Regions from separate parts of the Arsenicicoccus dermatophilus genome, predicted to be linked through region 1. Evidence: riboswitches for the same ligand, from Rfam matches in the RefSeq annotation. Region 1 holds a riboswitch; each other region holds the start of a gene.
What was found. A riboswitch is a leader RNA that binds a small molecule or an ion and turns the genes downstream of it on or off. The one in region 1 is predicted to bind thiamine pyrophosphate.
Positions count from the first base shown of each region.

Region 2: it holds a riboswitch for thiamine pyrophosphate, as region 1 does, so the genes downstream of both, thiM (hydroxyethylthiazole kinase) here and thiC (phosphomethylpyrimidine synthase ThiC) in region 1, are expected to answer to the same signal.
Region 3: it holds a riboswitch for thiamine pyrophosphate, as region 1 does, so the genes downstream of both, MM438_RS14520 (ECF transporter S component) here and thiC (phosphomethylpyrimidine synthase ThiC) in region 1, are expected to answer to the same signal.

Region 1 covers NZ_JAKZHU010000001.1:2,527,956-2,537,656, forward strand. Annotated here, with positions in the region: gene MM438_RS11640 (class F sortase) at 1-232, opposite strand, end outside; gene MM438_RS11645 (hypothetical protein) at 229-1,053, opposite strand; TPP riboswitch at 1,213-1,324, shown strand; gene thiC (phosphomethylpyrimidine synthase ThiC) at 1,407-3,161, shown strand; gene MM438_RS11655 (YflT domain-containing protein) at 3,164-3,961, opposite strand; gene MM438_RS11660 (acyl-CoA dehydrogenase family protein) at 4,085-5,281, opposite strand; gene MM438_RS11665 (GntR family transcriptional regulator) at 5,397-5,750, opposite strand; gene MM438_RS11670 (hypothetical protein) at 5,747-6,637, opposite strand; gene MM438_RS11675 (serine protein kinase RIO) at 6,995-7,864, shown strand; gene MM438_RS11680 (L,D-transpeptidase family protein) at 7,967-8,710, opposite strand; gene MM438_RS11685 (magnesium transporter MgtE N-terminal domain-containing protein) at 8,842-9,701, shown strand, end outside.
Region 2 covers NZ_JAKZHU010000001.1:427,705-437,405, forward strand. Annotated here, with positions in the region: gene MM438_RS02050 (MBL fold metallo-hydrolase) at 350-1,720, opposite strand; gene MM438_RS02055 (NAD(P)/FAD-dependent oxidoreductase) at 1,919-3,133, shown strand; gene tenA (thiaminase II) at 3,229-3,876, opposite strand; partial or broken gene thiD (bifunctional hydroxymethylpyrimidine kinase/phosphomethylpyrimidine kinase) at 3,878-4,702, opposite strand; gene thiE (thiamine phosphate synthase) at 4,699-5,352, opposite strand; gene thiM (hydroxyethylthiazole kinase) at 5,349-6,158, opposite strand; TPP riboswitch at 6,148-6,240, opposite strand; gene MM438_RS02080 (LppX_LprAFG lipoprotein) at 6,300-6,995, shown strand; gene MM438_RS02085 (MFS transporter) at 6,985-8,721, shown strand; gene MM438_RS02090 (hypothetical protein) at 8,846-9,256, shown strand; partial or broken gene MM438_RS02095 (B3/B4 domain-containing protein) at 9,539-9,701, opposite strand, start outside.
Region 3 covers NZ_JAKZHU010000003.1:4,792-14,492, forward strand. Annotated here, with positions in the region: gene MM438_RS14510 (beta strand repeat-containing protein) at 1-5,079, opposite strand, end outside; gene MM438_RS14515 (ABC transporter ATP-binding protein) at 5,440-7,701, opposite strand; gene MM438_RS14520 (ECF transporter S component) at 7,698-8,360, opposite strand; TPP riboswitch at 8,406-8,511, opposite strand; gene MM438_RS14525 (DUF4235 domain-containing protein) at 8,549-8,863, shown strand; gene MM438_RS14530 (NUDIX hydrolase) at 8,912-9,388, opposite strand; gene MM438_RS14535 (FtsX-like permease family protein) at 9,408-9,701, opposite strand, start outside.

The DNA of each region.
Region 1 (9,701 bases):
CCAGCGAGGGTATGGCGAGCCGGCCGTTGCCGGCCGCGGCCTTCTGGGCGGCCGCCGCGGGCGAGGCGGCCGAGGTCGCCCAGCGCGGCAGGCTCGAGGGCCCCGACGTGGGCGTGGCCGAGGTGGTCGTCGCTCCGGCCCCGGCCCCCGGGCCCGAGCCGGAGCACGCGGTGAGGGCTGCGGCCAGGACCGCGGCGCCGGCGAGGGACCGCAGGGTGCGCGTGGTCCTCATCGGCCGGAGTTGAAGACGGGCGCGCCGTGGGCACCCTTGCGGCCGGGCTGCACCGTCGGCCGCTTGAGGGGGGCGTGGCCGGCGTCGCAGACCTGGTCGATCGGTCCGCCGTCGATGAAGCTGATGCCGTTGCCGTCGGAGGCCACGACCACGAGCTCGCTGCGCGTCGTGGTGACCTTGACGGTGGCGCCGGGTGCGAGGGCCACGATGCCGTCGAGGTCTGCCTCGTCCGGGCCGCCGTAGGCGACCCCCACCAGCGGGTTGCCCGCGGGGTTGGTGATCGTCAGCGAGCGGCACCCGGGCACCAGGCGCAGGCCGCGCTTCAGCGGGGTGACGGGCAGGTCGCCGAGACCGGGGATCCCCTCGACGGGGACCTCCCCGTCCCATTGGCTCGGATTGCCGGAGGCGCTCGCGCTCGCGCTGGGCGAGGCGGTCGGGGTGGTCGGCGAGGTCCCCGTCGGCGTGGACGTGGGGGCCGGGCTCGCGGTGCCGGTCGCCGTCGGGTGCTCCGTGGGGCTCCCGGTGGGGGTGACCGTGGGGGTCGGCGAGGCGGTGGCGGTCGGGGTGCCGGTGGGCTGCTCGGGCACGGTCGTCGGCGCCGGGGTCGTGGTCGCCGTCGGGGTGGCGCTGTCCGAGCTCGACGGTGCAGGTGTCGTGGTGGCACCGGGCACGGAGGTCTCGACCGGAGCCGTCGGGGTGGGGGTGGGGGTCGCCGTCGGGTCGGGGTCGGCGAGGGCCGAGGGGGCGAGCGGGAGCGACAGGCAGGCGATCGTCAGAGCCGCGGACGCGACACGACGACCCAGGAGCGTGGTGGTCATCATGAGCCTTCTGGTCGGCCTCGTGGGCCAGGGTGGAGTGCAGGGGGATGGCGCCTGCTCGACCACCCTAGGAGACACTCGACACGCCGTTCCATAGCCCGAGATGACCACTTCATCACGATTGTCCGCCCTGCGGTTCCTGGCTCGCTTTGCTACGGTGGCGGCGTCCAGAGCGGGAGTCCGAGGCATCGGGCTGAGAGGGGGCTGCAGCCGCCCCGACCGTCACCACCTGATCCGGGTCATGCCGGCGCAGGGATCCTCGGAGACGACGTGCGGCTCGAGCACTCTCACGGCACCGTCTGCGGCTGCCGGGGCCCCTGGCCGATCCGCCCGGGTCGTCACCGACAGGGCCGACCATGACCGACCTGATCCAGTCCACTGCTCCTGCCGTCGATCCCGCCGACCAGGGCGCGGACCCTGCTCTCGCCGAGGGCAACACCGACTGCGGGCACCACATCACCCACCGGCGCCGCCGTCGGGTGCTCGTCGACGGTCCCGACGGCGTGGGCGTGCCGTTCACCGAGATCCGCCTCGACGACAGCCCGTCCGCGTCCGGCCCGGTGCCCAACGAGCCGGTCCGGGTCTACTGCACCGAGGGGCCCGGCTCCGACCCGGCCGAGGGCCTCGCGCCGGTGCGGCACGAGTGGATCGCGGCCCGCGGCGACGTCGAGACCTATCCCGGTCGCAGCCGCGACCTGGCGGACGACGGACGCGCCGCCGTACGCCGTGGTGCGTCCTCCCAGGAGTGGCGCGGGGCGCGACGAGAGCCCTTGCGCGCCAAGGCCGGCCAGCGCGTGACGCAGATGGCCTACGCCCGGCGAGGGGTGATCACCCCGGAGATGCGGTATGTCGCGCTGCGCGAGGCCTGCGACGTCGAGCTCGTCCGCTCCGAGGTCGCCGCCGGCCGCGGGATCATCCCCGCCAACGTCAACCACCCCGAGTCCGAGCCGATGATCATCGGGCGGGCCTTCCTGGTCAAGGTCAACGCCAACATCGGCAACTCGGCGATCACCAGCTCGATCGCCGAGGAGGTCGACAAGCTCACCTGGGCCACCCGCTGGGGCGCCGACACGGTGATGGACCTGTCGACCGGCGACGACATCCACACGACCCGCGAGTGGATCGTGCGCAACTCCCCCGTCCCGATCGGCACCGTGCCGATGTATCACGCCCTGGAGAAGGTCGGCGGCATCGCCGAGGAGCTCACCTGGGAGATCTTCCGCGACACCGTGATCGAGCAGTGCGAGCAGGGCGTGGACTACATGACGATCCACGCGGGCGTGCTCAAGGACTACGTCCCGCTGACCGCCCGTCGGGTCACCGGCATCGTGTCGCGCGGCGGCTCGATCCTGGCCGGCTGGTGCATGGCCCACGACGAGGAGAACTTCCTCTACACCCACTTCGACGAGCTGTGCGAGATCTTCGCGCAGTACGACGTGGCCTTCTCCCTCGGCGACGGGCTGCGTCCCGGCTCGGTCGCGGACGCCAACGACGAGGCCCAGCTCGCCGAGCTGCGCACCCTCGCCGACCTGACCAGGCGGGCCTGGGCGTACGACGTGCAGGTGATGGTCGAGGGCCCCGGGCACGTGCCGCTGCACCTGGTGGAGGAGAACGTCCGCCTGCAGCAGGAGTGGTGCGACGGGGCGCCGTTCTACACCCTCGGGCCGCTGGCCACCGACATCGCGCCGGGCTACGACCACATCACCTCGGCGATCGGCGCGGCCACCATCGCGATGCACGGCACCGCCATGCTCTGCTACGTCACGCCCAAGGAGCACCTGGGGCTGCCCGACCGCGACGACGTCAAGACGGGCGTGATCACCTACAAGCTCGCCGCCCACAGCGCCGACCTCGCCAAGGGCCACCCCGGCGCCCGGGTGCGGGACGACGCGCTGTCCAAGGCCCGCTTCGAGTTCCGGTGGAACGACCAGTTCGAGCTCTCCCTCGACCCGGACACCGCCCGCAGCTTCCACGACGAGACGCTGCCGGCTGAGCCCGCCAAGGACGCGAGGTTCTGCTCGATGTGCGGGCCGAAGTTCTGCTCGATGCGGATCAGCCAGGACATCCGCGACCGGCACGCGGCCGACCTCGGGATGCCCGAGATCCGCTGACCTCAGCGGCGGGTGGCGCCGCCCTGCTCGTCGCTCCAGGCGACCTCGTCGGATCGGTCGGGGTCGACGGGCGGGGCCGGCACCTGCTGGGTCGGTGCCTGCTGGGCCTGGGACCGGTGCACCGGCATCCCCATGGTGGAGTCCACCTGCTGCGCGTGGGGGGGCTGCACCGGCATGCCCATCGTCGACCCCACCTGCTGCGGGGGCTGCGGGGCCTGCCAGGTCTGGGGCTCGGCGGGCGCCGCCGGGGCCTGCCGGACGGGCGCCGCGGGCTGACCCGGGGAGGACGATCCGAGCACCGGGTCACCCATCAGGCCGGCCTCGCGCAGCATCGTCCGTGCCTGCTGCTGCAGCTGCCGCTCCACCAGCACCTCGTAGCGCGTCGCCACGACCTGCGTGACCGAGGTGAAGTCGCGCCGACCCCGAGTCAGGGAGTAGCCGATCAGCGCCCACACCAGCCCGAAGAGGGCCCCGACGAGCAGCGGCGTCACCATCGCCCGGGGCCCCTGGCCGTCGAGCGTCATGAACAGGATCCCGACGAAGAGCCCCATCCACAGACCGGACGCCATCCCGCCGAGGGCGACCTTGGTCTGGGTGAGCCGTCCGGTGACCCGCTCCACCTGGCGCAGGTCGGTGCCGACGATCATGCACTGCTCGACGGGGAACTCGTGGTCGGCCAGGTGGTCCACCGCTCGCTGGGCCTCGGCATACCGCTCGAAGACACCGACGGACGAGGGGAGCTCGAGCTGCAGGTGCTCGGCCGTGAGCGCGGACGTGGGCGAGATCTGGGGCTGCGGCATGGCTCGATCATCCCACCTCCGGCAGGTCGTCGGCTGGATGCCGCCTGGGCACGACGACGGCCCGCCGGTCCCCCTGGCGGAGGCTCGACGGGCCGGTCGTATGCCGACGAGAAGCTGCGGGGCTCAGCGCTTCCCGTAGTCCTTGAGCAGGCGCCGCCCGATGATCATCTTCTGGATCTCCGCGGTGCCCTCGCCGATGAGCAGCATGGGTGCCTCGCGGTAGAGCCGCTCGATCTCGTACTCCTTGGAGTAGCCGTAGCCGCCGTGGATGCGGAAGGACTGCTCGACCACGTCGGCGCAGTACTCCGCGGCGAGGTACTTCGCCATGCCGGCCTCGAGGTCGTTGCGCTCACCCTTGTCCTTGAGCCGGGCGGCCTTGACCATCATCTGGTGGGCGGCCTCGCACTTGGTGGCCATGTCGGCCAGGCGGAACAGGATCGCCTGGTGGTCGATGATCTTCTTGCCGAAGGTCTCCCGCTCCTGGGCGTAGCCGATGCCGAGCTCGAAGGCGCGCTGGGCGACGCCGCACGCGCGGGCGGCGACGTTGACGCGGCCGACCTCGACGCCGTCCATCATCTGGTAGAAGCCCTTGCCGGGCTCGCCACCGAGGATCTGCGCTGACGTGGTCCGGTAACCCGTGAGCACCAGCTCGGTGGTGTCGACGCCCTTGTAGCCCATCTTCTCGATCTTGCCGGGCACCGTGACGCCGGGCGCGACCTCACCGAAGCCGGGCTCCTTCTCGACCAGGAAGGTCGTCATGTTCTTGTAGACCGAGTCGGCGCCGGTGTCGGTCTTGACCAGCACCGCGACGAGCGTCGACGAGCCGCCGTTGGTCAGCCACATCTTCTGCGCGTCGATGGTCCAACCGTCGCCCTCGCCGGGAACGGCCTTGCTCGTGATCGCCGAAACGTCGGAGCCGCAGCCGGGCTCGGACATCGAGAACGCACCGCGGATCTCGCCGGTCGCCATCTTGGGCAGGTACTTCTGCTTCTGCTCCTCGGTGCCGTGCTGCAGCAGCATGTAGGCCACGATGAAGTGGGTGTTGATGATGCCGCTGACGCTCATCCAGCCGCGGGCGATCTCCTCCACGGTGAGCGCATAGGTGAGCAGGGACTCGCCGAGCCCGCCGTACTCCTCGGGGATCATCAGGCCGAAGATCCCCATCTCCTTCATGCCCTCCACGATCTGCGTGGGGTACTCGTCGCGGTGCTCGAGCTCGGTGGTGACCGGGATGATCTGCTCGTCGACGAACTCCCGGACGAGCTTGATCAGCTCCTGCTGCTCCTCGGTGAGGCCGTCGGTGGTCTGGATGCGTCCCATGGGGTTACTCCGCCTTGGTCGGGGCTGCTCTGACTACCTCGGAGTATGCCGAGCAGCGCCGGGCCACGACACCTGAACCGTCCGTGACCCTCACCACGCGACCGCCCTCCCCTGCTCACCAGGCGCGCCGCAGCAGCCCGATCGCCTCGGCGAGGTCGAGCCCGTGGCGCTGGGCGGTGCGGGCGAGCAGCGTCGCCGCGGCCTGGGTCTCGTCGCCGGCGCCGTCGCGGACGTGCCCGAGCACGACGGTGCCGCCGCGGCCGCGGGTGGCCACGTGCCCCTCGGCCTCGAGCTGCTTGTACGCCTTGGCGACGGTGTTGACCGCGAGCCCCAGGTCGCCGGCCAGCTGGCGGACGGTCGGCAGCCGGGATCCGGTCGCCAGTGCGCCCGACGCGATCGCCGCGGTGACCTGCGTCACGATCTGCTCGTACGGCGCGGCCGGGCTGGCCTCGTCGATCGTGACGATCACGTCAGCACCTCCCGGCCCGCGTGCGCCCGGAACCACCGCAGGTCGCCGTCCCCAGAGACGGCGTGGACGTAGATCGCGAACACCCCGGCCGCCACCAGCAGCACCACGCCACCCGCCCAGGTGGCCGGGTCGGCCACCCGCGGGCCCGCGGTCGACCCCGACTGGTGGAGCAGCAGGAAGGCCGTCGGGAGGGCAGCCGCGGTCCAGGCGACGAAGGGCTGCAGGCTGACCAGGTCGCGCAGCGCGATCGCCCGGAGGAGCTCGGCCCACAGCAGATCCTGCCGGTCCTGGGCGGGTGCGGGAGCAGCGAGCAGCCGCCGGGCGAGCACCGAGGCCACGAGGTGGACGACCAGCGCGCCGAGCCCGCCCGCCACCGCCCACCGGGCCTGCTCCGGCGACCGGCCCAGCGCCAGGCAGCCGAGGCCCGCGCTCAGGCACAGGACGTCGAGGACGAGGCCTCCGTGGGCGGCCCGCAGCTCCAGCGGCGGGAGATAGTGCTCGGGCTCCCGGGCCTGCAGGGTGGCGGCGCGGACCCGGCCGGGCACGACGACCGGCACCCTGAGCTGACCGATCGCGGCGCCGATCGACGCGGCACCGGCAACGGCGAGGCCGATCCACGCCTGTTGGTCCGACTGACCCAGGGCCCACCTCACCAGGAACAGGACGGTCACCCCGAGCACGGCGCCCCGCAGCCGTCCCCGGCGGCGGGCGACGAATCGCTCCAGGACGGGCGGGGGCGCAGCGACGTCAGGGGGCAGGCCCATGCGGGCCACCCAGGGCCGGGCATCGCGGGCCGCCCCCCGTCGGAGGTTCAGGTGGCCACCGATCACGAAGACGGTGAGCAGCACCGCCCAGAAGGTGCCCTCGGCCGACCAGCCGCCCGTCATGCCCGCACCTCCCGGCGGGCGACCGGCGGCGTCGAGCGCCACGAGAGCACCGCGAACGTCGCGACCCCGGCCGCCCAGATCGCGATCAGGGCCGTTGTCCGCACCATCGGATCCACTTTTATGTCCCATCTTGTCGTGCGACAAAATTACGCCCTCCCCCGGCACCCCGCAAGCCCCCGTCGGAGCGCGCCTGCCGAAAAGCGATTGCCGGCGCCGCAGGCCGCGCGCGAGGCTGGGCCGCAGGCCCCGGCATACCGCCGGCGCCGCAGGCTTTGCCGAAGGAGGTGGCGACATGACTGCTCGCACCCGACGCCACGACGACCGTCACCCCACCTCCCGGATGGAGAGCACCACCCCATGACTTCCCCTGCACCGCAGGACCTCTCGACGCACGACCCGTTCCCTGACGACCGCGACCCGGCACGCCTGCGGCTGCCCGACGGCCTCCCCGAGGGCGACCGCTGGTCGACCTGGGACACCGCCACCCACGGCCCCGAGCCCCGCCCCGACTGGGTGATCACCGCCCTCGGCGCCGTCGACGAGGACCTCGGTGTCCTCAAGACCGGCAAGGAGGCGGACGTGCACGTCGTGCGCCGCCGAGTGCCCGACACCGACCAGTCGATCTCCCTGGCCGCCAAGCGCTTCCGCAGCCGCGAGCACCGCCGGTTCCACCGCGACAGCAGCTATCTGGAGGGGCGCCGGGTCCGCAGGAGCCGGGAGATGCGGGCGATGGCCCGGCGCACGGGTTTCGGCAAGGAGATGATCGCCGGGCTGTGGGCCGGCGCCGAGTTCGCCGCGCTCGGCCGGCTCTGGGAGCTGGACCTGCCGGTGCCCTACCCGGTCTCGCTCGACGACACCGAGATGCTCATGGAGCTGGTCGGCAGCACCGAGGGGCCCACCCCCGTCGCGGCGCCCCGGCTCGCCCAGACCCGCCCGGCACCCGACCTGCTCGCGGACTTGTGGCACCAGCTCCGGTCCGCGCTCCTGCGCCTGGCCGCCGAGGGCTGGACCCACGGCGACCTCTCGCCGTACAACGTGCTCCTGGACGGCGAGCGCCTGGTGATCATCGACTGGCCCCAGATCGTCGACGTGATCGGCAACCCGCACGGCTTCGCGATCCTGGAGCGGGACGCGAGCACGATGGCGACGTGGTTCGCGCGCCGCGGGCTCGAGGTGGACGCCGGGGAGCTGGTCGCGGAGCTGATCGGCGCGGCCACCTCCCGCTGACCTCGGCGGGAAAGACCTGCCGCCGGTCGTCGGACCGGCCCGGGCCACGGGGCCCGGCGGATCCGACGACCGGCGGCAGGTCTGACGGTTCGGGAGATCGGGTCAGTAGACCGTGACCTGACCCTTGAGGTAGATCGCACGGGTCGCCCGCAGCTCGTCCATGTTGCCGTTGTGGATGCGCACGCAGCCGTGGCTGCTCGGGTAGGCACCCACGTCGAACTTGCTGCCGTGCACCGCGATGCCCTTGTTGAAGTACATCGGGCGGTACATGTCGCCCAGGGCGCCGTGCTGCCAGCCGGCACCGCCGCGGTACTGCGTCCAGAACCGGAAGGTGCCGGAGGGGGTCACCGCGACCCCGCGCTTGCCGTGCTCGCGGAAGGGCTTGCCGGTGCCGGTGGACACGTTGTAGATCGTGCTGACCCGTCCGCCGTCGACGACGAGCAGGACCTGGCGAGCCTTGTCGACCTCGATCACGTGCCCGCGCGTGGTGCGGGCCTTGGGGCGGACGCCCGTCGCGAGCGCCTTCGCGGTGCGGGGGCCGAGCACGCCGGTGCGCGGCAGGCCCGCGACCTTCTGCAGGGCCATGACGGCCTGGCGCGTGCGCGGACCGTAGGTGCCGTTGGGCGCGCCGAGGCTGTAGCCCAGCTGGTTCAGCCGCTTCTGGGCGGCGAGGACCTCCGGTCCGCGCGAGCCGGTGTGCAGGGTGGACGACGCGGCCACGGCGGCGACCGGTGCGGCGGTGTTCGGCGTCGCGGCGGCCGTGGCGCCCCCGAGCCCTGCCCCCCCGAGCAGGACCGCGGACAGACCGACGACGGCTGTGCGACGACTGAAGACCTTGGTTCTCATGATTCCTTCTCTCTCTCCCCGGTGCGGGCCCCGACGGCCTCGCTCACAGCTGGACGACGCCCCGGCACCCCGAGGGGTTGCACGCTGCCGAGAGTGACGTGGAGCACCCCTGCCCCGAGTAGGCTGCGCCCGTGAGCCTCCGTCGTGTCTTCGTCGCCCGTCTCGCCGGGCTCGCGGTCTTCGACCCGCTCGGCGACCAGGTGGGACGGGTGCGCGACGTGGTGGTCAGCTTCAGCGCGACGAGGCGCAAGCCGCGCGTCCTGGGCCTGGTGGTCGAGGTGCCGGGCCGGCGTCGCGTCTTCGTCCCCATCACCCGCGTCACGAGCATCGACGCCGGGCAGGTCATCACCACCGGCCTGGTCAACATGCGGCGCTTCGAGCAGCGCCCGACCGAGTCGCTGGTGCTGGCCGAGCTGTTCGACCGCGAGGTGACGGTCCGGCAGGCGGGCGACGAGCCCTTCCGGGCGACCGTCGAGGACCTCGCCATCGAGCAGGAGCGGCCGCGCGAGTGGTCCGTGGGCAAGGTCTTCGTCCGCCGCGGTCAGGCCGCCTCCACGCTGCGGCGCATCGCCGGGCGGCGCGGCGAGACGCTGCTCGTGGACATCCTGGAGACGCAGGGCCTGGCGGTGCGCACCGAGGGTCAGAGCGCGGCGCGTCTGCTCGAGACGTATGACGACCTCAAGCCCGCGGACCTCGCCGAGGTGATCCACGACCTCACGCCCGAGCGCCGGGTGGAGGTCGCCGGCGCCCTGGACGACGAGAAGCTCGCCGACGTCATCGAGGAGCTCCCCGCCGACGACCAGATCGAGATCCTCACGCACCTGGAGGACGAGCGCGCCGCGGACGTGCTGGAGCTCATGGAGCCCGACGACGCCGCCGACCTGCTGTCCGAGCTGCCCGAGGCCACCCAGGAGCACTACCTGCAGCACATGGAGCCGGACGAGGCGGCCCCGCTGCGCCGGCTGATGGCCTACGACGACAACACCGCCGG
Region 2 (9,701 bases), 2.1 Mb from region 1:
CGAGGTAGGCCTTCGAGCGTGCCTGTTCGAGCGCCTGACCGAGGGTGGGGGCCATGTCGGCGAAGGACCTGACAGTCCTGGAGGACGTGCGGGTACGTCGTCGCCGTGCCGATACCCGCGGCCGGCGCGGTCGTGAGCATCCGGTGGGCGGTGGTGGGGCACGGGCAGCTCGACCGGGGCAGGGCAAGCGCAGCGAAGCTCCTGGCACAGCGACGATCTCGTTCGATCCCCGCCTCCTCCCAGGAGCTTCGATCCGTCCCACGTCACCACGCCGACCCACGTAACAGCGCCAGCCAACATGGAAGAGGCTCCGGGGCCCTGGGGTCAGGGGCAGGCTCACGCGAGGCGATCAGCCAGCCGACGACCGGGCTGCGGCCCAGGCGTCGTAGCCGCCGATCAGGTCGGAGACGTCGGCGAAGCCGGCATGGCGCAGGTAGCTCGCGGCCACGTTGGAGCGCCACCCGCTGGCGCAGGAGACCACGACGGGGCGGGTGGGGTCGAGCTCGGCGAGGCGCTGCGCGAGCTGAGGCAGGGGGATGTTGGTGGCACCGGGGATGGTGCCGTCGGCGACCTCTCCGGGGCCGCGCACGTCGATGAGCTGGGCGTCGGCGGGAACCGTGTCGAGCTCGTCGACGCGCAACCGGCTGGCGTGTGCGACAGCCTCGGGGTTGGCGTCAAGGTGCGCGGCGAGGTCGGGCAGATAGCCCAGGACATGGTCGTACCCGATGCGGGCCAGGCGGGTGGCGCTGGTCTGCTCGAGGCCCTCGGGAGCAACCAGGACGATGCGCTGGTCGGGGCGCAGGAGCATGCCGACGGTCTCGGCGGTGCGCCCGTCGGCAGGCACGTTGACCGATCCGACGAGGTGGGCTGCGGCGTACTCGGCCGTGGGACGGGTGTCCACGACGACGGCGCCGCCGGTCAGGGCCTGGCGCAGGGCCTCCTCGTCCAGCGCCGGAACCGGGCGCCGGTCGAGGGTGGGGCGCTGCTGCTTGTTCAGCGCGGCGTCGTAGGCGAAGTAGGCGGGAGCGGCAGGCTGGCCCTCGGTGACGACGGCGACGAACTCGTCCTCGCTCATCGGCCGGCACGCGTAGTTCGTGCGCCGCTGCTCGCCGATGGTGGACTGCCGCTCGGTGGAGAGGTTCTTGCCGCACGCGGACCCGGCACCGTGCGCGGGAAAGACGCGCACGGCGTCGCTGAGGGCCATGAGCTTGTGCTGGACCGAGTCGTAGAGCTGGCGGGCGAGCTCGTCGGCGGTCGTGCCCACCGAGGCGAGCAGATCGGGGCGCCCGACGTCGCCGATGAACAGCGCGTCGCCGGTCAGGACGCCGTAGGCCGTCTCGTCGTCGGCGTGCTCGAAGACCAGCACGGAGATCGACTCCGGCGTGTGGCCCGGGGTGCTCATGATCTGGAGCGTCACGTCGCCGAGGCTGACGCGCTCGCCGTCGCTCAGGCTGCGGTGCGCGAATTCGGGGGATGCGGCGTCGCCATACCCGATCCACGCCCCGGTGCTCTCGGCGAGCTCGAGGTGCCCGGACACGAAGTCGGCGTGGAAGTGCGTGTTGATGATGCCGACGATCGTCAAGCCCCGGGTGCTCGCCTCCTCGAGGTACTCGGTGACGTCACGGCGGGGATCGACGACGACGGCCTGCTGGGTGCCCTCGTCCGCGACGAGGTACGACGCCTGGGACAGGCAGTCCAGGTAGTGCTGCGTGAAGATCATGAGCGTCCTTCCAGAAGGGCCGCGGACCGTCCGGACGGTCCGGCAGCGGGGTGCGGACTCGACGGGTGCGAGCCAGACCGGCGGGGCTCCAACCGGATTCCGGCGCCTCCCATGGCGCTCATCATACCCCCGGGGGTATGATGAGGTGTCCTTTGCCAGCCCATCCAGCGCACGCGGATGTCGACGAAAGGAAGCGCCATGTCTCACGATTCATCACGGGCGTACACGATCGTCATCGTAGGCGCCGGGACCGCCGGCGCAACGGTGGCGGCGCGGCTCCGGCGGGCCGGAGCTCGCGACGTCGCCCTCGTCGACCCTGATGACTGGCACTACTACCAGCCGCTGTGGACCCTCGCCGGCGGTGGGCGTGCCGACGTGCAGGACAGCCGTCGACCGCGGTCCGGGCTCGTGCCCCGCGGCGTCTCGTGGATCCAGGACGCGGCCGTGGGTGTCGACCCGGAGCGCAGGACGGTGCAGCTGCGCGACGGCGGAGAGGTCTCCTACCGCCAGCTCGTCATGGCGCCCGGTCTCCAGCTCGACTGGACGAAGATTCCCGGGCTCGCGCAGACCATCGGCAGCAACGGCACGTCGAGCAACTATCGCTTCGACCTCGCCCCCAGGACCTGGGACCTGATCCGCGCCACCAGGTCGGGGACAGCCGTCTTCGCCATGCCGTCCGGGCCCATCAAGTGCGCTGGCGCCCCGCAGAAGATCGCCTACCTCGCGGCCGACCACTGGCGGCGCGAGGGTGTCCTGGGCGACATCGACGTCCATCTGGTGCTGCCCATGCCGGGGATGTTCGGCATCCCGAAGTTCGCGCAGATCCTGGCCGACACCGCTGCCGGCTACGGGATCACCGTGCATCTGTCCAGCGAGATCAGCTCTGTCGACGGCCCCGGACGCACCGTCACCATCCGTTCCCTGGTGACCGGCCGGACCAGCGAGATCGAGTACACCATGGCCCATCTGGTCCCGCCCCAGTCCGCCCCCGACTGGGTCAAGTCCTCTGCCCTCGCCGACCCGTCCGACCCTGGCGGATATGTCGACGTCGACCAGCACACGCTGCAGCACCGGCGCTACCCCGACGTCTTCGCCCTCGGTGACGTCGCCGGCACCCCGAGCTCCAAGACCGGTGCCGCCGTCCGCCACCAGGCCCCCGTCGTGGTGCGCAACATGCTCGACGCCTGGCGCGGTCGAGAGCTGACCGGCCGCTACGACGGGTACGCGTCGTGCCCGCTCACGTTGTCCCACCGGCGGTTGCTGCTCGCGGAGTTCGACTACTCGATGCAGCCCGCTCCGAGCAACCCGCTGCCGTGGCCCGACACCACCGAACCCCTCGTGGACTTCAACCAGCTCAAGAAGACCGGCCTGCCCCTGATGTATTGGCACGGGATGCTCAGGGGTCTCGTCTGACGGTGCCCTGGCCCGGGTCGCCCTGGCGAGCACGACCCCGGCCAGCCGCCCGGGAGCGACCCCGTCCTGGGAGGCCCCGTCGGGGCCTCCCAGCCTCAGACGGGCCAGGTCTCCTGCCGCCAGGCCGCGTCCCAGAACATCCACTCGTAGCGCGACGCCGTCGCGTAGGCCACGTGCATGCGCTCGACGGTCTCGGCGCAGGCGCCCTCGGCGCACCGGTCGGCGATCGCCTTGGCGGTGGCGACCGAGGCGGCGAAGGCCTCGTCGGCATAGGTGCCGATCCAGTCGCCGTAGGCGTGGGTGGTGAGGTCGCCGGCGCTCCGCAGCAGCGCGTCCCCCACGTCCTGGTAGATCCAGTAGCAGGGCAGCACCCCGGCCACCGCGACGGCATACGAGCCCTGCGTCGTCAGCGACGCGAGGTAGGACGTGTAGGCCAGGCAGGTGGGGGAGCGGGTGACCGCGGCGAAGTCCTGGACGTGGGCGCCGTGGAGCTCGCGCTCGACGGCGACCGCGGTGCGTGCCGAGTCGGCCCAGAAGGTCGTGTCGTCCGGGTCGGTCGCCTGCCCGGCGAGGGTCGCCAGGACCCGGGCGTAGTCCGCGAGGTAGAGCGCGTCCTGGGCCATGTAGTAGGTGAAGCGCTCGCGGTCCAGGGTGCCGTCGCCGAGCCCGCGCACGAAGGGCAGCTCGTCGATCGCCGTGCGGATGGCGCGCGAGCGCTCCCAGGTGTCGAGGGTGAAGGTCATCTCAGCTCCAGGTGGCGTGGAAGTGGTGGACCGGTCCGTGGCCGTGGCCGACCTGCAGCTCGTCGGCGCGGTGGAGGGCATCGGTGAGCCAGCGCTTGGCGTCGGTGACCGTGGTCGTCCAGTCGGGGCGCTGCGGTCGCAGGGCCGCCAGCGCGGAGGACAGGGTGCAGCCCGTGCCGTGGGTGTTGCGGGTGTCGACCCGCTCGCTCCACCCCGCGACGCAGGTGTCGGCGTCGGCATACACGTCGGTCGCCCGATCGCCCTCGTCCAGGTGTCCGCCCTTGAGGTAGACGCGCCGCGCGCCCGCGTCGACGAGTCGCCGCGCCTGGTCGAGCATCTCGTCCACGTGTCCGGCCGGCTCGCAGCCGAGGAGCACGGCGGCCTCAGGGATGTTGGGAGTGATGATCCCGGCGAGCGGCACCAGGTCTCGCACGGCGGCGACGGCGTCGTCGGCGAGGAGCCGGTCGCCGCTGGTGGCGACCATGACCGGGTCGAGGACGATCGGCAGCTCGGTGCCACCCTCGTGCGCCCGCAGCTGCTCCAGGCAGGCGCGGACCGCGGCGGTCACCGAGGCGTCGGCGAGCATCCCGATCTTGACGGCGTCCACGGCGACGTCGGCGAGGAGGGTGTCGAGCTGCTCGGTGACGAAGCTCGCGGGCACCGGGTGGACGCCGGTCACGCCCTGGGTCGACTAAGCCGTCAGGGCGGTGATCACGCACGTGCCGTAGGCCCCGAGGGCGCTGAAGGTCTTGAGGTCGGCCTGGATCCCGGCGCCGCCCGAGGGATCGGAGCCGGCGATCGACAGGACCTTGGGTGGGGGAGTCATCGTGGGGCGTCCTTCCAGCGGGTGCGCAGCAGGGTCGCGGCGGCCCGGGGGTCGGGGGCGGCGCAGACGGCGCTGACGACGGCGGCGCCGGCGACGCCGGTGGCGGGCAGCTCGCCGATGCGGTCGGCGCTGATGCCGCCGATGGCGACGGTGGGCCAGGGACTCGCGGCGGCGAGCCGGGCGATCCCGGCGGGTCCGGACGGTATGGCGGCGTCCGGCTTGGTCGTCTGGTCCCAGACCGGCCCGAGACCGAGGTAGTCCAGGGTGCCGTCGGGCAGCGCCCGAGCCGCCTCGACGTGCTCGACGGTCTGGCAGGACAGGCCGAGCAGGGCGTCCGGGCCGAGGAGCTCGCGGGTGCGCACCGGGTCGAGGTCGCCCTGGCCGACGTGGGCGCCGTGGGCCCCGGCAGGCCGGACGAGGTGCACCCGGTCGTTGAGCAGGACGGGCACTCCGGTGCCGACCAGCGCGGCGACGACCTCGCGGGAGATCCGCAGGAAGGTGTCGTCGTCTGCCTCGGGGTCGCGCACCTGCACGACCGTGGCACCCCCGTCGACGGCGGCTCGGACGAGAGGCGCGACCCGGCCGGCGCCGCCCGCCATGACGGTGTCGGTGACGAGATAGACGGTGAGGTCGAGCGGCGGCCGGGTCATGACAGCCGCACCGCCTCGGCCACCTCGTCGGGGGTGACCAGGGCCAGCTCGTCGAGCAGGGCCACCGCGAAGCTGCCGGGGCCGCGGGTGGCCGCGGCAGCCCGCTCGGCCGCCACGCACAGCAGGGCCGTGGCAGCGGTCGCGGCGACGAGCCGGTCCTCGCAGACCGCGGCGAAGCCCGCCATCAGGGCGCCCAGCGCGCACCCGACCCCGGTGACCCGGGTCATCAGCTCGTGGCCGTTGGCGACGCGGACCAGGCGTTCGCCGTCGGTGAGGTGGTCGACCGGCCCGCTCACGGCGACCACGGTGCCGTGGTCGCGGGCCAGGGACCGCGCCTGCTCGAGCACCTCCTCGGGCCGGGCGGCGGAGTCCACGCCCCGGCCGCCGAGCCCGCCGAGCAGTCCGGAGACCTCCGAGGCGTTGCCGCGCACGATCGCCGGGGCGTGCACCCCGATCAGCTCGCTCGCGACCTGCGTGCGCCACGGCAGCCCGCCCGCCGCCACGGGGTCGAGGACCCAGGGGGTGCCCGTCTGCGCGGCGCCCTGGACGGCGGCGCGCATGGCCGCCGTCGTGTCGTCGTACGGCGTGCCCGTGTTGACCAGGACGCCGCCCGCCACCTGGGCGAACAGGCCCGCCTCGTGCGGGTTGTCCACCATCGCGGGGGCCGCTCCTGCGGCGAGCAGGACGTTGGCCGTCCACTGCGCGACCACGATGTTGGTCAGGCTCTGGACGAGGGGGCTGCCCTCGCGCAGGCGCTGCACCGCCTCGCCGACCTGCCGGGGTGAGACCGGGGTGTGCTCGGCCATGCGACGTCCCTTCGCCAGTGCTGGCCAGATCAGGTTCGACGGGTGTGATCTCAGCCCTCGAGGGGCACCCCGCGTCGTGGTCGCACCCTAGCCCACCCTCGGTCGGATACGGTCGGGGGGAGGCACGGGAGGGGACCTGAGATGACCTGGACCAAGGTGGGCGCCCTGCTGCTGAGCGGGTTGCTGGTCGCCGGGGCGTCGGCGTGCGGCGGCGCCCCGGACAAGCCCGCGCGCAGCGCGGCCGACCGGCTCGCCGCCGCTCGCAGAACGCTCGACGCGAGCCCCTCGGTGCGGGTGGACCTCTCCTCGCCGGACTTCCCGGCCAAGGCCGAGGGGGTCACCGCCGCCAAGGGGGTGGTGACCCACCAGCCGGCCTTCCAGGGCTCCCTGACCGTGCGCGCCCGCGGCCTGTCCGGCACCGTTGACGTGGTGTCCGTCGGTGGGACGCTGCGCCTGCGCCTGCCCTTCACCCGGTCCTACGTGCCGGCCCGGGCCGCGGACTACGGCGCCCCTGACCCGGCCGACCTGCTCTCGCCCGACAAAGGAATCTCTTCGCTGCTCGGCGCGGTGCAGTCGCCCGCGCTGGGTGACAGGAAGCGCGACGGCAGCGCCGAGGTGCAGACGATCACCGGGACCCTGCCCGGCGACCAGGTCGTCGACGTGCTCGCGGCAGGGCAGCGCGGGGCGACCTTCCCCGTCTCCTTCCAGGTCGGCGACGACGACCGGGTCCGCTCGGTGACTGTCACCGGCCCGTTCTTCCCCGCGACCGGCGCCACGAGCCGGTACGACGTCCGCCTCGACGGCTATGGCGAGCAGGTCACCGTTCGTGCCCCCTGACGCGCGCGGGGTCGGCGGCACCCACCCGGGTGGCCTGCTGGCGGCCGCTTCCTTCGCGGTGCTGCTGGCGGCCGCCGACACCTATGTCGTGGTCCTCGCCCTGCCCGACATGATGGCCGGGGTCGGTCTCGGCATCGACGCGATGCAGCGGGCGACCCCCATCATCAGCGGCTTCCTGCTCGGCTACGTCGCCGTGCTGCCCCTCGTCGGGCGGCTCGCCGACCTCGTCGACCGGGCCCGCGTCCTGCGGGCGCTGCTCGTGGTCTTCCTCGTCGGGTCGGTGGTGACCGCGCTCGCGACCGAGCTGCCGGTCCTCGTGGGTGGCCGGGTCCTGCAGGGTCTCGGCGGCGGCGGCCTGGTGCCGGCCACGCTGGCGCTCGTCGCGGACGGCTGGCCCCCCGCCCGGCGCGGGGTGCCGCTCGGCGTGGTCGGCGCGGTGCAGGAGCTCGGCTCCGTGGTGGGGCCGCTCCTCGGCGCAGCCGTGCTCGCGGTCGGCACCTGGCGAGACGTGTTCTGGCTCAACGCAGCCCTGGCCGCGGCGCTGTGGTGCGCGGTGGCCGCGCTGAGCCGTCCGGGCCCCGCGGCGCGGTCCGTCGCCCTGGACGGGCCGGCCCCTGCGCGGGCGACCCCGGGTGCCTCGTCCCCACGTCGTGGTGGTCGGGCGCTTCCTGCCGGCATACGGCAGCTGGTCCTCGGGATCGCCCTGTCCGCCCTGCTCCTGGCGCTGTGGGCGCCGGAGGTCCTGGTCACCCACCTCACCTGGGGGTGGGGCTACCTGCCGCTCGGGTCCCGGGCTCGTCTCGCCACCCCGCTCGGCGCCGGAGCCGCGGTCCTGCTCCTGGTCTGGCTGGGCCTGTCCTGGCGCGGCTGGGCCCCGGTGCTGAGCCAGGTCGACCTGCTCGCGGCGCTGCTGGTCGCGGGCGCGCTGGGCTGCCTGGTGCTGACCTTCGCGACCGCCGACCCAGCCGTGCAGGTCGTCGGCCCGCAGGGCCTGTGGCTGCTGCCGCTGGGCGCGCTGTGCACCGCGGGGTGGGCGCTCCGGCACCGCACCGCCGTGGTGCCGCTGGTGCCCCGCGGCCTGCTGCGTCGGGACGCGGCGACGGCCCTGGTGGTGTCCCTGCTGGTGGGCGCGGCCCTCGCCGCGGTGGTCGTCGACGTGCCCGTGCTCGCCCGCCTCACCGTCGCCGGCACCCAGGCCGCGGCGGCGATGGTGCTGCTGCGGTTCCTGGTGGCGCTGCCCGCCGGGGCCCTGCTCGGCGGTTTGCTCCTGCGGCGCGTCGGACCCTCCTGGGTGTCGGCCGCCGGGCTGGCCCTCGCCGCCCTCGGACTGGCCGAGATGGCGCGCTGGACCACCGGGGCACTGACCACCGCGGCGGCGACGCCCACCCTCGCCCTGGTGGGGCTCGGCCTCGGGCTGGCGCTCGCCCCGGTCAACGCCGCCGCCCTGGCCGAGGTCGCCCCCGAGAGCCACGGGAGCATGAGCTCGCTGGTGGTGCTGGCCCGGATGGTCGGGATGATCGTCGGCCTGGCCCTGCTCACGGCGATCGGGCTGCGGCGTTTCTACGCCGCCACCACGCACCTGCCGGACCCCACCGACCCCACGGCGCTGCTCGCCGCGGCCATGGTGCAGGTGCAGACGGTCTTCTGGGGGGCGGCCGGTTGTGCTGCCCTCGCTGCCGTCCTCTCGCTGACGCTGCGTCGTCGCTCCGTCCCCGAGCGCGGTTGAGGCCACCTGCGCGGATTGCTCGTGGTGCACAGGACGGTTGCTGCGCGCGCGGCCGTCCGCGCCGTCGTCCCCAGGCAGGTCGGCACCCTGGTCCCGGTCGGCCGCCGCGCCTTTCATCGGTCCTATGACGATCTACGACCTCATCGACGACCGGCCCCTGACCGACCCGGAGCTGGTGCGCACGGTGCTGCGCGACACCATCCCCGGGCCGGGGGCGGGGCCGGAGCTGTGCTTCCTGCTGTGCGACCTCAACGGCCACCTGCTCACCCCGCTGATGCTCCAGCTCGACGAGATCCCCGTCGACCCGGTCACCCAGCGCACCGTCCTGGACGCCACCATCGGCGTCGGCGCAACCCACGTCTCGGCGGCCTGCTGCGTGGTCCGGCACGGCCCGATCCACGCCACCCCGACCGACCGGCTCTGGCAGGAGGCCGTCCAGCGCTACTGCCAGGAGCAGGGGATCCGCGACCTGGGCTTCTTCGTCATGGGCACCCGCGGCATCGACCAGCTGCAGCCGCTGCGCCTTGCCGCCTGAGCCTGCTCCTGCACGCTGCCGGGGTGTGGGGCTCCGGGTGCCGGGTGCCGGACCTCGGGGGGCCGCTCCTGCGGCCCGGCGACCGGGCGCCGGGCCGCAGGCCTGCTCGGCGGCCAGCAGCGTGCGGTGGCTCAGCCGCACCCCGGGACTGACCTGGCGCAGCGCCTCGGACAGCGCCTCGCGGACCTCCTCGGCGCGGGTCGCGCCGTCACCAGGCGCCACGTCCAGGACGTCGACGACGAAGACCGCGTCCCGGGTGTCCTCCGTCAGGCGGGTGCGAGAGCACTGCCGCCAGTTCCAACGGCGACAGGTGACACCGACGTCGTCGCGCCACACGACCTCGCCCGGCTCGGGATGCTCGACCACCTCGACCCCGGAGGCCGTCGTCGTGAAGTCCTCGCCCCCGCTGGCGCGCACGAGTCGCAGCGGCCCCTCGTAGGCCTGC
Region 3 (9,701 bases), on a different contig from region 1:
CTGTCCGGTCCACCCGACCTTGGCGTCGGTGACCGTGACCGGGGTCAGTGACACGTTGCCGGTGTTGGTGACGGTGAAGGTGTAGGCGATCTGGTCGCCCGCGGTCACGGTGCCGCTCTTGTCCACGTCGACGACGCCGGCGGTGGAGCCGAGACCGCCGCTCTGCGGGGTGACGGCCTTGTCCAGCGTGATGGCGGGGACGGCCTGGATCGGGACGTCGGCCATGCTCGTGGCCCTGGCCTGGGTGGCGGCCGGGTCGGAGCCGGTGCCGGTGGCGGAGGCGTCGTTGTGCACGTTGGCGGCGTCGACGTCGGCCTGGGTGATCTGGTAGGTCACCGGGGTGCAGTCGCGGGACTGACCCGGCTCGAGGGGCGAGGTGCTCCGGGCGTCGCACACCCGGTCGGTCAGGCCCAGCTTGGCGTCGGTCAGGGTGACGGCGGCGAGCGACACGTTGCCGGTGTTGACGACCTGGAAGGAGTAGGTCACCGAGTCCCCGACGTTGCGGACGCCGTCACCGTTGACGTCGGTGTAGGCCGCGGTCTTGGCCAGGGTCAGGGCGACCTGGGCCGGGATCGTGGTGGACTCGCTGTCGGTGGACGTGACGTCCGCGTTCTGCGGGGAGAAGCCGTGGATGGTGGCGGTGTTGTCCAGCGTCCCGGAGTTCACGTCCGCCTGGGTGACCGTGTAGGTGTAGTCGTTGCAGCTCGCGGTGGCACCGGGTGCCAGACCGCCCGCGAAGCAGGAGGTGTAGTTCTGCGCCAGCTTGGCGTCGACGAGCTGGACATTGCTCAGCGTGACGTTCCCGGTGTTGGTCACCGTGAAGCGGTAGGTGATCTTGTCACCGATGTCGATGCGGCCGTTGGCGTTGACGTCGATGAACGGCGAGGTGGCCGGCGTCGTCGACGCGAGCGTCTGCTTGTTCAGCAGGATGCTGGGAGTCGTGGTGACCGGCACGGTGGCGGTCGCCGGCCCCTCGGCGAGGGCGCCCGAGGGCGCGTTGCCCTTGGCGCGCGCGGTGTTGTCGACCTTGCCCGCGTCGATGTCGGCCTGGGTCAGCTTGTAGGTCACGGTGACGCCGCAGGCGCGGGAGGCGCCGGGGGCGAGCGGCCCGGTGCCGCAGGCGACGGCGGCCTGGGAGATCTTGGTGTCGGTGATCGAGATCTGGTCCAGGGTCACCGACCCGGTGTTCTTGACCGAGAAGGAGTAGTCGACGGTGTCACCGGGGTCGGTGACGCCGTTGCCGTTGCTGTCCTTGACCTGGGTGGCCGTCTTGGTGAGCGCGAGCAGCGGCGCGGCGCCGATCGTGGTCGACGCGGCGTCCTGCGCGCTGATCTCGTTGCCGACCGGCGGCTGGGCGTAGGCGTAGGCGGTGTTGTTGACCGCTCCGGAGTCCACGTCGGTCTGGGTCAGGGTGTAGGTGTAGGGCGTGCAGGCGCGGGTGTTCCCCGGGGCCAGGGAGCCGGTGCCGCAGGCGAGGCGGTTCAGGCCCAGGCGGGCGTCGGTGAGCACCAAGGTGCTCAGCGACACCGAGCCGGTGTTCTTGACCGAGAAGGAGTAGGTGATGGTGTCACCGGCGTCGGTGAGGCCGTTGTTGTTGGCGTCGATGACAGAGCCGGCGGTCTTGTCCAGCGTGAGGGCCGAGGTGCCCTGGACGGTGCTGGACGCGTTGTCGGTGGACAGCACCACCGATCCCGAGGGACTGGTGCCCGAGGCGGACGCGGCGTTGTCGTAGGTTCCGGAGTCCAGGTCGGCCTGGGTGATCGAGTGGGTAGCCGTCGGGCAGTCGACGGTGGCACCCGGGGCCAGGGAGCCCGCGCAGGTGTTGTTGATGCCCAGCTTGGAGTCGTTGACGGTCACCGGGGCCAGGGTCACCGTGCCGGTGTTGGTCACGGTGAAGGAGTACGTCAGCTGGTCGCCGACGTCGGTGACGCCGTTCTTGTTGACGTCGACGATGGTGGCGGAGGCCTTCTTGTCCAGCAGGATCGACGGGCTCGGGGGCACCGTCAGGCTCGCGGAGCCGGTGGCGGTGACGCTGGAGTTGTCGCTCGCGGTGCCGCTGGCGGACGCGGTGTTGTCGACCTTCCCGGCGTCGATCTCGGCCTGGGTGAGGACGTGCGCCTTGGTCGGGCAGGTGATGGTGGCGCCGACGGCGACGTCGCCGCAGCTGAGGTTGGTCACGCCGAGCTTGGTGTCGGTGACCAGGACGTTGGCGATCGGCAGGTTGCCGGTGTTGGTGACGGTGAAGGTATAGGTCACCGTGTCGCCGGCGTTCTGACGGCCGTCGTTGTTGGTGTCGACCACCGAGCTCACGGTCTTGGCCAGGTCGATCTTGGGACCGGCGGAGATGGTCATCGTCTTGGACGCGGTGCCGGTGGCCTGGCGCCCCTGGGGGTCCTGGCCCGTGGCGGTCGCGGTGTTGTCCACCTTGCCGTTGGTCACGTCGCTGGCCGTGATCGTGTACGACCGGCTCGGGGAGCAGGTCACGCTGTCCCCCGGGGCGAGCGTGGTCACCGAGCTGTTGCAGGTGAGGGCGCTGATGCCCAGCTTGCTGTCGGTGATCCGCAGGTTGGTGAGGTTGACCAGACCGGTGTTCTTGATGGTGAAGGTGTACGTGATCGTGTCCCCGGCGTCCTGCAGACGGTTGCCGTTGACGTCGACGATCGGGGCGGCCGACTTGGTCAGCTGGAGCGAGGGCACCGGCGGCAGCGGCGGGGGCACGCAGGCGACGTTGTTGGTGGTCACCGCGTCCTGGGTGCCGGGCAGCGCCACGGAGTTGTACAGACCGGTGCCGGGCTGCTGGGTGTTGCACGCGACGGCCTGGTTGGAGTCGGTGTAGTGGAACTTCACCAGCACGGTGTAGGTGTGCGTGCCCCCGGCCTGCAGCGTGGTCCCGGCGGGAGCGAGGGTGTACGGCCCGGCACCGGTGGCGCCGGTGCCGGCGGGGACGGCCGGCCCGCTCGTGGTCCAGGTCGCCGAGTCCACCGCGATGTTGGAGGCGAACTGCGGGCGGTCGGTCAGGGCGCCATACTGCCCATCGACCTGACCGGTGTTCTTGACGGTCACGGTGTAGGACACCGTGTAGGTGCCGTCGGCGGCGGGGCCGTTGACCACGCCGGCGGACTTGGCCGCGTCGAAGACCGCAGTCCGCACCGGCGGGTTGACGCACGCCGCGTTGTTGGTGAGCGAGGTCTCCGAGGCACCCGAGAGGGTGATCGAGTTGTACAGACCGGTCCCGGAGCCGTTGCAGACGGTGGCCAGGTTCTGGTCCAGGAAGCCGAAGGTGACCGCGACCTTCCAGGTCATGGTGACACCCGGGTCGATCTGGGTGGAGGCCCCCGCCAGGACGGCCGAGCCGCTGCCGGTCACCGAGCCGGACGTGGCCCCGCCGCCGGTACCGGTCCACGAGGTGCCCTTGACCGCCAGGTGGGTGGTGTCGAAAGCTGGGTTGTCGGTGAGCGGCCCGACGATGGCGTAGCCCGCACCGGTATTCGACACCGACACGTCGTAGGCCACCGTGTAGTTGCCGGACGCGTCCGGACCGGTGATGGTGCCACCGGACTTCACCGCGTCGATGATCGGCTTGAGCACGGTGACCTGGGTGGCGTCCTTGGTGGTCACCGTGGTGTTCGTGGAATCGGTGCCGGCGACAGTCGCGGTGTTGGTGTAGGTGTTCTGCGCGACCGGTCCCAGACAGGTGTAGGTCTTCTCCTCACCGGAGGCCAAGGCCGTGTAGGTCACCTCGCAGGCCGGCGCCAGCGGGTCGGTGACCTTGACGTTGTTCAGGGTGGTGGCACCGGTGTTCTTGACGGTGATCTTGAAGACGGGCTGGACACCCTGGTTGACGGTCTGGGTGTCCGTGCCGTCCTGCGCGGCCTTGGTGATGCGCACCTGGGAGACGGGCACCGAGATGGCGGCGGACTGCCAGACGTACTCGTCGCCGCTGGTGCCGAAGCGGTAGTTGATCAGCGAGGTGCCGGTCACGACGTTGGTCAGGTTTACGCTGCGGGCGTCGACGTTGCCGTTGAAGAAGGTGCCGGAGGTGCTGGCCCCGTACCGCACCGCCCCGTCGGAGTAGGACTGGCCGATGTTGCTGGTGCTGCCGGTCTGGTTGGCCAGCCTCGTGTAGGTCGTGCTGGTCCCGACGGCATATTCCGCGTAGTCACCGGTGATGTTGTTGTCACCCTCGATCAGGCCGTAGGACGCGCGGGCCCCCGAGGCGACGGCGGTGAAGCCGGTCAGCTGGACGGCGTCGGCGCCCTCGCCGCCGGTCTTGCGGATCATGCCGTCGTAGAGCACGACGTTGCGCGCCTGTGACGCAGCCACACCGGTGATCGCGGTGCCGAAGTCGTAGACCACCGACAGGGTCCACCCGGCCGCCATGCCGTAGTCCTGGACACCCCACACGTTGCCGACCGTGATCGTCTGCGCGGACCCGGTGGCGATGGAGGCAAAGGCGTCGGTGACGTCGGCCTGGGCGGTGTAGTACTGGTTCGCGCCGTTGGCCGCCTGAGCGACACCGTCGGCGGCAAACACCGCCGGCGGGTAGGCCTGGTAGGACCCGGTCCCGACCTTCAGGCTCACCGGAGCGCTCGCCGGGGAGCTGGGCTCGCCGGGGATCAGGGTGCCCCCGCCCCAGGCCAGGGTGCCGTTGTTGTTGTAGTACCCGGTGGTGCCGCCCCAGTAGAGCATCGCCTTGACGACCTTGGCGCCGCTGGGGATCGTGAGCGTTCCCTGGGTGGAGTCGTAGGTGGTGGTGTCGCCGTCGACGTCGACCGGGGTCATGACGAACGCACCGTTGTTGTTGGTGGTGCTGCCCGTCTGCCACTGGGAGCACGCGCTCGTCGTGCCACAGCCGAGGACACCGTTGCCGATGGTGATGAAGTCACCGTTGACGACGTCGTTGTAGGACTCGTTCATCGGGTCGACGATCGAGGCCTGGGCAGGGGTGGCGAAGGCCAGCATGAGGGCAGCGAGGACCGCCATCACCGCGGACACGGCGATGGCGGAGCGGGTGCGCCACGAGCGCGAGTCGTGACTACGCACCGTCAAGACTCCGGACGACCGGTTGCTGCTGGCCATGTGACCCCTTCGGTGGCGCGGCAGGGGGATGCCGCACGGTGAGCGATGAGAGAGCGCTGTTTCACACCCTCAGCAACCTTCCAACACTGAGAGTGCAGAGGGTCGATGCTCAATATGGCACGCCAACAGCAGACATGACGCAACGTTGCTCAAAGTAACTTTTCGTAGTGCACCCATATGAGTGACTCACGGTCGGGAGGGATCGGACACCTCGGACGCGGTGGTCACGTCCACCCGGCAGAGATGATGCTCCCGGCCACGCCGCTGACCTGCCGCGTCGGGTGACCTCCGCCCGCAAGGACTGGGCCGCACGGGTGGAGGTGGGGCCGGGAGTCACCCGTCCGTCGCCATCCGGCGTGGTCAGCGCAGGTGGCCGAGCACCCCCACCGCAGCCACGACGAGGGTCACCAGCAGCACCCCCAGGTCGCCTCGGCCCCTACGAGCGGGCTCCGCCCAGGTCCGCCGGCCCTGTCGGACGACGACGGAGGAGAAGCCCCGCGCCTCCATCGCCACCGCCGTACGACCGGCCTGGCGCAGCGCGAGGACGAGCAGCACGAAGGTCGACGCCGCCGCGTCCCGCACCGGCGCGAGCACCCCGCGGCCACCGGCCACCGCCCGCACCCGGCGCACCGCCCGCAGCTCGGACGCCGTGGCCCGCAGCTCGTCGAAGCGCTGCAGCGCCACCACCGCGGCCACCACGGGCCGGGCGGGCAGCCGCAACCGCTGGCAGAGGTGGTCGCCCAGGGTGAAGGGCTCCAGGTAGGCGCCGACCAGCACGCCCGGCAGCGCCGCCGTCGTCATCCGCAGGGGTGCCAGGGCTGCGGCGAGGGCGTCGTGGTGCTCCGACCAGGCCCAGCCCGACCACCACAGGGAGACCGCGGCCACGACCAGCGGCCCCAGGCGCAACAACGGCTGCGGCCAGCGCAGTCCGCACAGCGCGACCAGGGCCGCGAGCTCCGCGGCGAGGAGCGTCAGACCGGCCGCGACCGACGGTATGGCCAGACCTACCACCGCGGCCACGAGCAGGAGCAGCAGGAGTGGCAGCGGGGAGGCGTGCGGGGCCAGTCCTTGGCCGCGTCGTCGGGGATCGCGGGGTTGCCGGTCGGGGCGCGGGAGGGCGACCTCGCGGGTGGCGCCGCCGACGAGGAGCCGGTCGTGGGTGGCGGCCACGACGGTGGTGCCGGCGCGGGCGGCGGCGTGCGCGAGCCCGGTCACGGCGGCCCAGGTCTGCCGGTCCTGCCCGACGGTGGGCTCGTCCAGCAGGAGCACGCCGGGGCCGTGGACCAGGGCGGCGACCAGCCCGAGGCGGCGCTGCTCGCCGCCGGACAGGTGGTGCGGGTCGGCGTCGAGGCGGTCGGTCAGCCCGACCACGGCGAGCAGGGCACGGGCGCGGCGCTCGACGGCATCGAGGTCCTGGCCCAGGGCGCGGGCGGTGACCTGGGCCTCGTCCAGCACGGTGCGGGCGACGAGGGGCAGCTCGGGGCGCTGCGGGACCCAGCCGACGACGGCGGCGAGGTCGGGGCCGTCAGCAGCGTTCGGCGGGCCGTCGACCCCGTCGAGGCGGGCCAGGCCGCGCGTGGGCTCGTCGAGGCCTGCGGCGAGCGCGAGCAGGGTGGACTTGCCCGCCCCGGAGGCGCCGGTCAGCGCGACGAGCTCACCGGGCGAGGCGGCCAGCTCGACGTCCTCCAGCACCACCACCGGCAGGCGCTCGACCTGCCAGGAGGCGAGTCCCGGCTGGGTCTGGCGCTCGTGCTCGGCGACCTCGACCTCGAGGCCGGCGGGGCGGACGGGCGTGACCAGCGGGAGTTCCACCGCCGCCGGCGTGGGTGCCGGGGCGCCGGGCACCCACAGCCCGAGACGCGTCAGGTGCTCGGCCTGCGCGGCCAGCGTCGCCGCGAGCGGCCCGTCCGCGACCACCTGACCCCGGTCGCCCAGCACCACGAGCCGCTCGCACAGGTCGGTCCAGGGGGCCAGGCGGTGCTCCACGACGACGAGCGTGGCGCCCGAGGTGGCCACCGCCTCGGCCACGGCCGCCCGCACCTCGGCGGCGGCGCAGGGGTCGAGCATCGAGCAGGGTTCGTCGAGCAGGAGCAGGCCGGGGCGCAGGGCGAGCACGCCCGCGAGCGCCAGCCGCTGGGCCTCGCCCCCGGACAGGGCGCGGGTCTCGTGGTCCTCGGCATACGGGAACCCGACCGCCCGCAGCGCCGACCGCACCCGCTGCCAGATCTCGGGGCGCGGCGCCCCGGCGCACTCCGGGCCGAAGGCCACGTCGCGGCCGACGGTGCGGGCGACGACGGCGTCGGCGGGGTCCTGCAGCAGCAGCCCGGCCTGCGCCGGCGGCGGCGCAGCGGCCGCACCGGTGCCGGCCATGCCCTCGACCAGGCCGGGAGCCACGGCACCGTCGGTCACCTGGACCGACCCGGTCAGCGCCCCGCCGCCGGTCTCCTCCAGCACCCCCGCCAGCGCGCGCAGCAGCGTGGACTTGCCCGAGCCCGACGCACCCGCGAGCAGCACCCGCTCCCCCGGCGCCACCTGCAGGGACACCCGGTCCAGGACCGGCGCGTCCAGGCCGTGCGGCAGCCAGGTCAGGTCCCGCGTCGCGACGGCGGCCCCGCCGCTCATGCGGTGCGTCGCGCCTCGCGGGCCTCCTGGGCGGGCGGGAAGGCGTCGACCGCGCCGGACCGCGCCAGCGCCCGGACCAGCGCGCCGGCTCCGAGACCGGCGATCACCGCGCCGGAGATCATCCCGAGGGCGAGGTAGACGAGCTTGTGGACCGGCGCGAGCTGCGGGACGTACTGCCACCACTCGTAGCAGCAGATCTCCAGGACGGCCGCCAGGACGCCACCGAGCACGGCCGTGAGCAGGTCGAAGCGGCGCCAGCGCCACACCGCCATCGCGAGCTCCACGCCCAGGCCCTGCAGCAGCGCGGACAGCATCACCAGCGCGGCCCACTTGTTGCCGAGCAGCGTCTCCACGGTCGCGGCGATCAGCTCGACGTAGAGCGCCGCCCCCGGCCGCCGGACCAGCAGGGCACCGGCCACCGCGGGCAGCAGCCAGACTCCGAGCACGAGCGAGCCGATCGGCGCATAGACCGCGGCGGGCCCCTCGACGAGGTGGTAGAGCGAGTTGTCCCAGGCCCAGAAGGCCACGCCCATGGCCACGGCGAGGACGGCGCCGACGACGAGGTCGATGCCGCGCCAGCCCGTGAGGGGGCGGCGGGCGAGGACGGACCACGTCGAGCGGGTGCCCGTCGCGTCGGTGGGGCGGGTGGTGGTCGCCATACGAGAGATCTCCTGGTCGCTGCCAAGAGGGAGAGGCGCCGGAGCACCTCGAGAAGCTCGACTCCCTTCGCCGGTGCTAGCCGGAGCAGGTTCGAGGGTCTGCGGACCGATCCGCACTCTCAGCGCTGCGTGCGCTCCCCTGTCGTGGAAAGGTGACGATAACCGCAAGGACGTGTGAGACTCAACGCATGGGACCTAACCTCTGGAAGCTCATCGGCACCGGGGCCGCCGCGCTCGCCGGTGTCGTCGCCAACAAGATCGTCAACACCAGCTGGCAGAAGGCCACGGGCAAGGAGGCTCCCTCCGACCCCACCAACCCCGAGGTCGACTGGAAGGAAGCGCTCGCCTTCGCGGCGCTGTCCGGCGTCGTCATGGGCGTCGCCCGCCTCGTCGCCCAGCGCCAGACCGCCAAGGGCTACGTCGCCGCGGTGAAGCGTCAGAGCAAGGACATCGGTGAGGTCGACCTCCAGGCCCAGGCCGACATCAGCAGCAACCGCGCCTGACCGCAGGCACGTCCGAGGCCCGCTCCCCGTCGTGGGGGCGGGCCTCGCTCATGCCTGGGGACCTTGCCCGAGGCGGTCCTGCAGCAGGTCCAGCAGCGGTCGCTGCCCGGCGACCAGGCGCTCGCGGGCGGCCGGGAGGGTCAGCCACTCGGCCCGGTCGAGCTCGGGGAAGCGGATGACCCGGCCGGACCCGCGCGGCCACTCCATCTCGACCTCGGTGCAGGACACCAGCGCGAGGTCGGGCGCGGCCACGGCATACGCCTGGACGACCTTGCCGCCGGACTGGCGGACCTGGCCGAGGTCGAGCCAGGGGCCGGGCGGGGCGGGCACCCCGAGCTCCTCGGCGACCTCGCGGCGGGCCACGGCCTCCAGGTCGGTCTCCCCGGGCTCCACCTCGCCCTTGACGATCGACCAGGCGCCGGCGTCCTTGCGCGCCCAGAAGGGGCCACCCATGTGGCCGACCAGGACCTCGAGCCCGTCGGCGGTGTGGCGATAGGGCAGCAGTCCGGCGCTGGTGCGAGGCATGGCGTCAGCCTAGGTCGGGTCAGTCGGCCGCGAGGGCTGCCGAGGGACTCACCCGGGCGGCCCGGTGAGCCGGTATGACGGACGCGGCCCATCCTGCGGCCAGGGCGACCCCGGCGACCAGGGCGAGGCGGGCCCAGGGGACGTCGATCGCCACGGTCAGGTCGCCGCCGAGCGCGGCGTGGGCCGCGGCCACCCCGTAGCCCACCCCGAGGGCCAGCCCGACGAGGGTGCCGACGCCCGCGAGGGTGAGCGCCTCCAGGCCGAGCATGGCGCGCAGCTGGCGTCGCTCGAGCCCGAGGGCACGCAGCAGGCC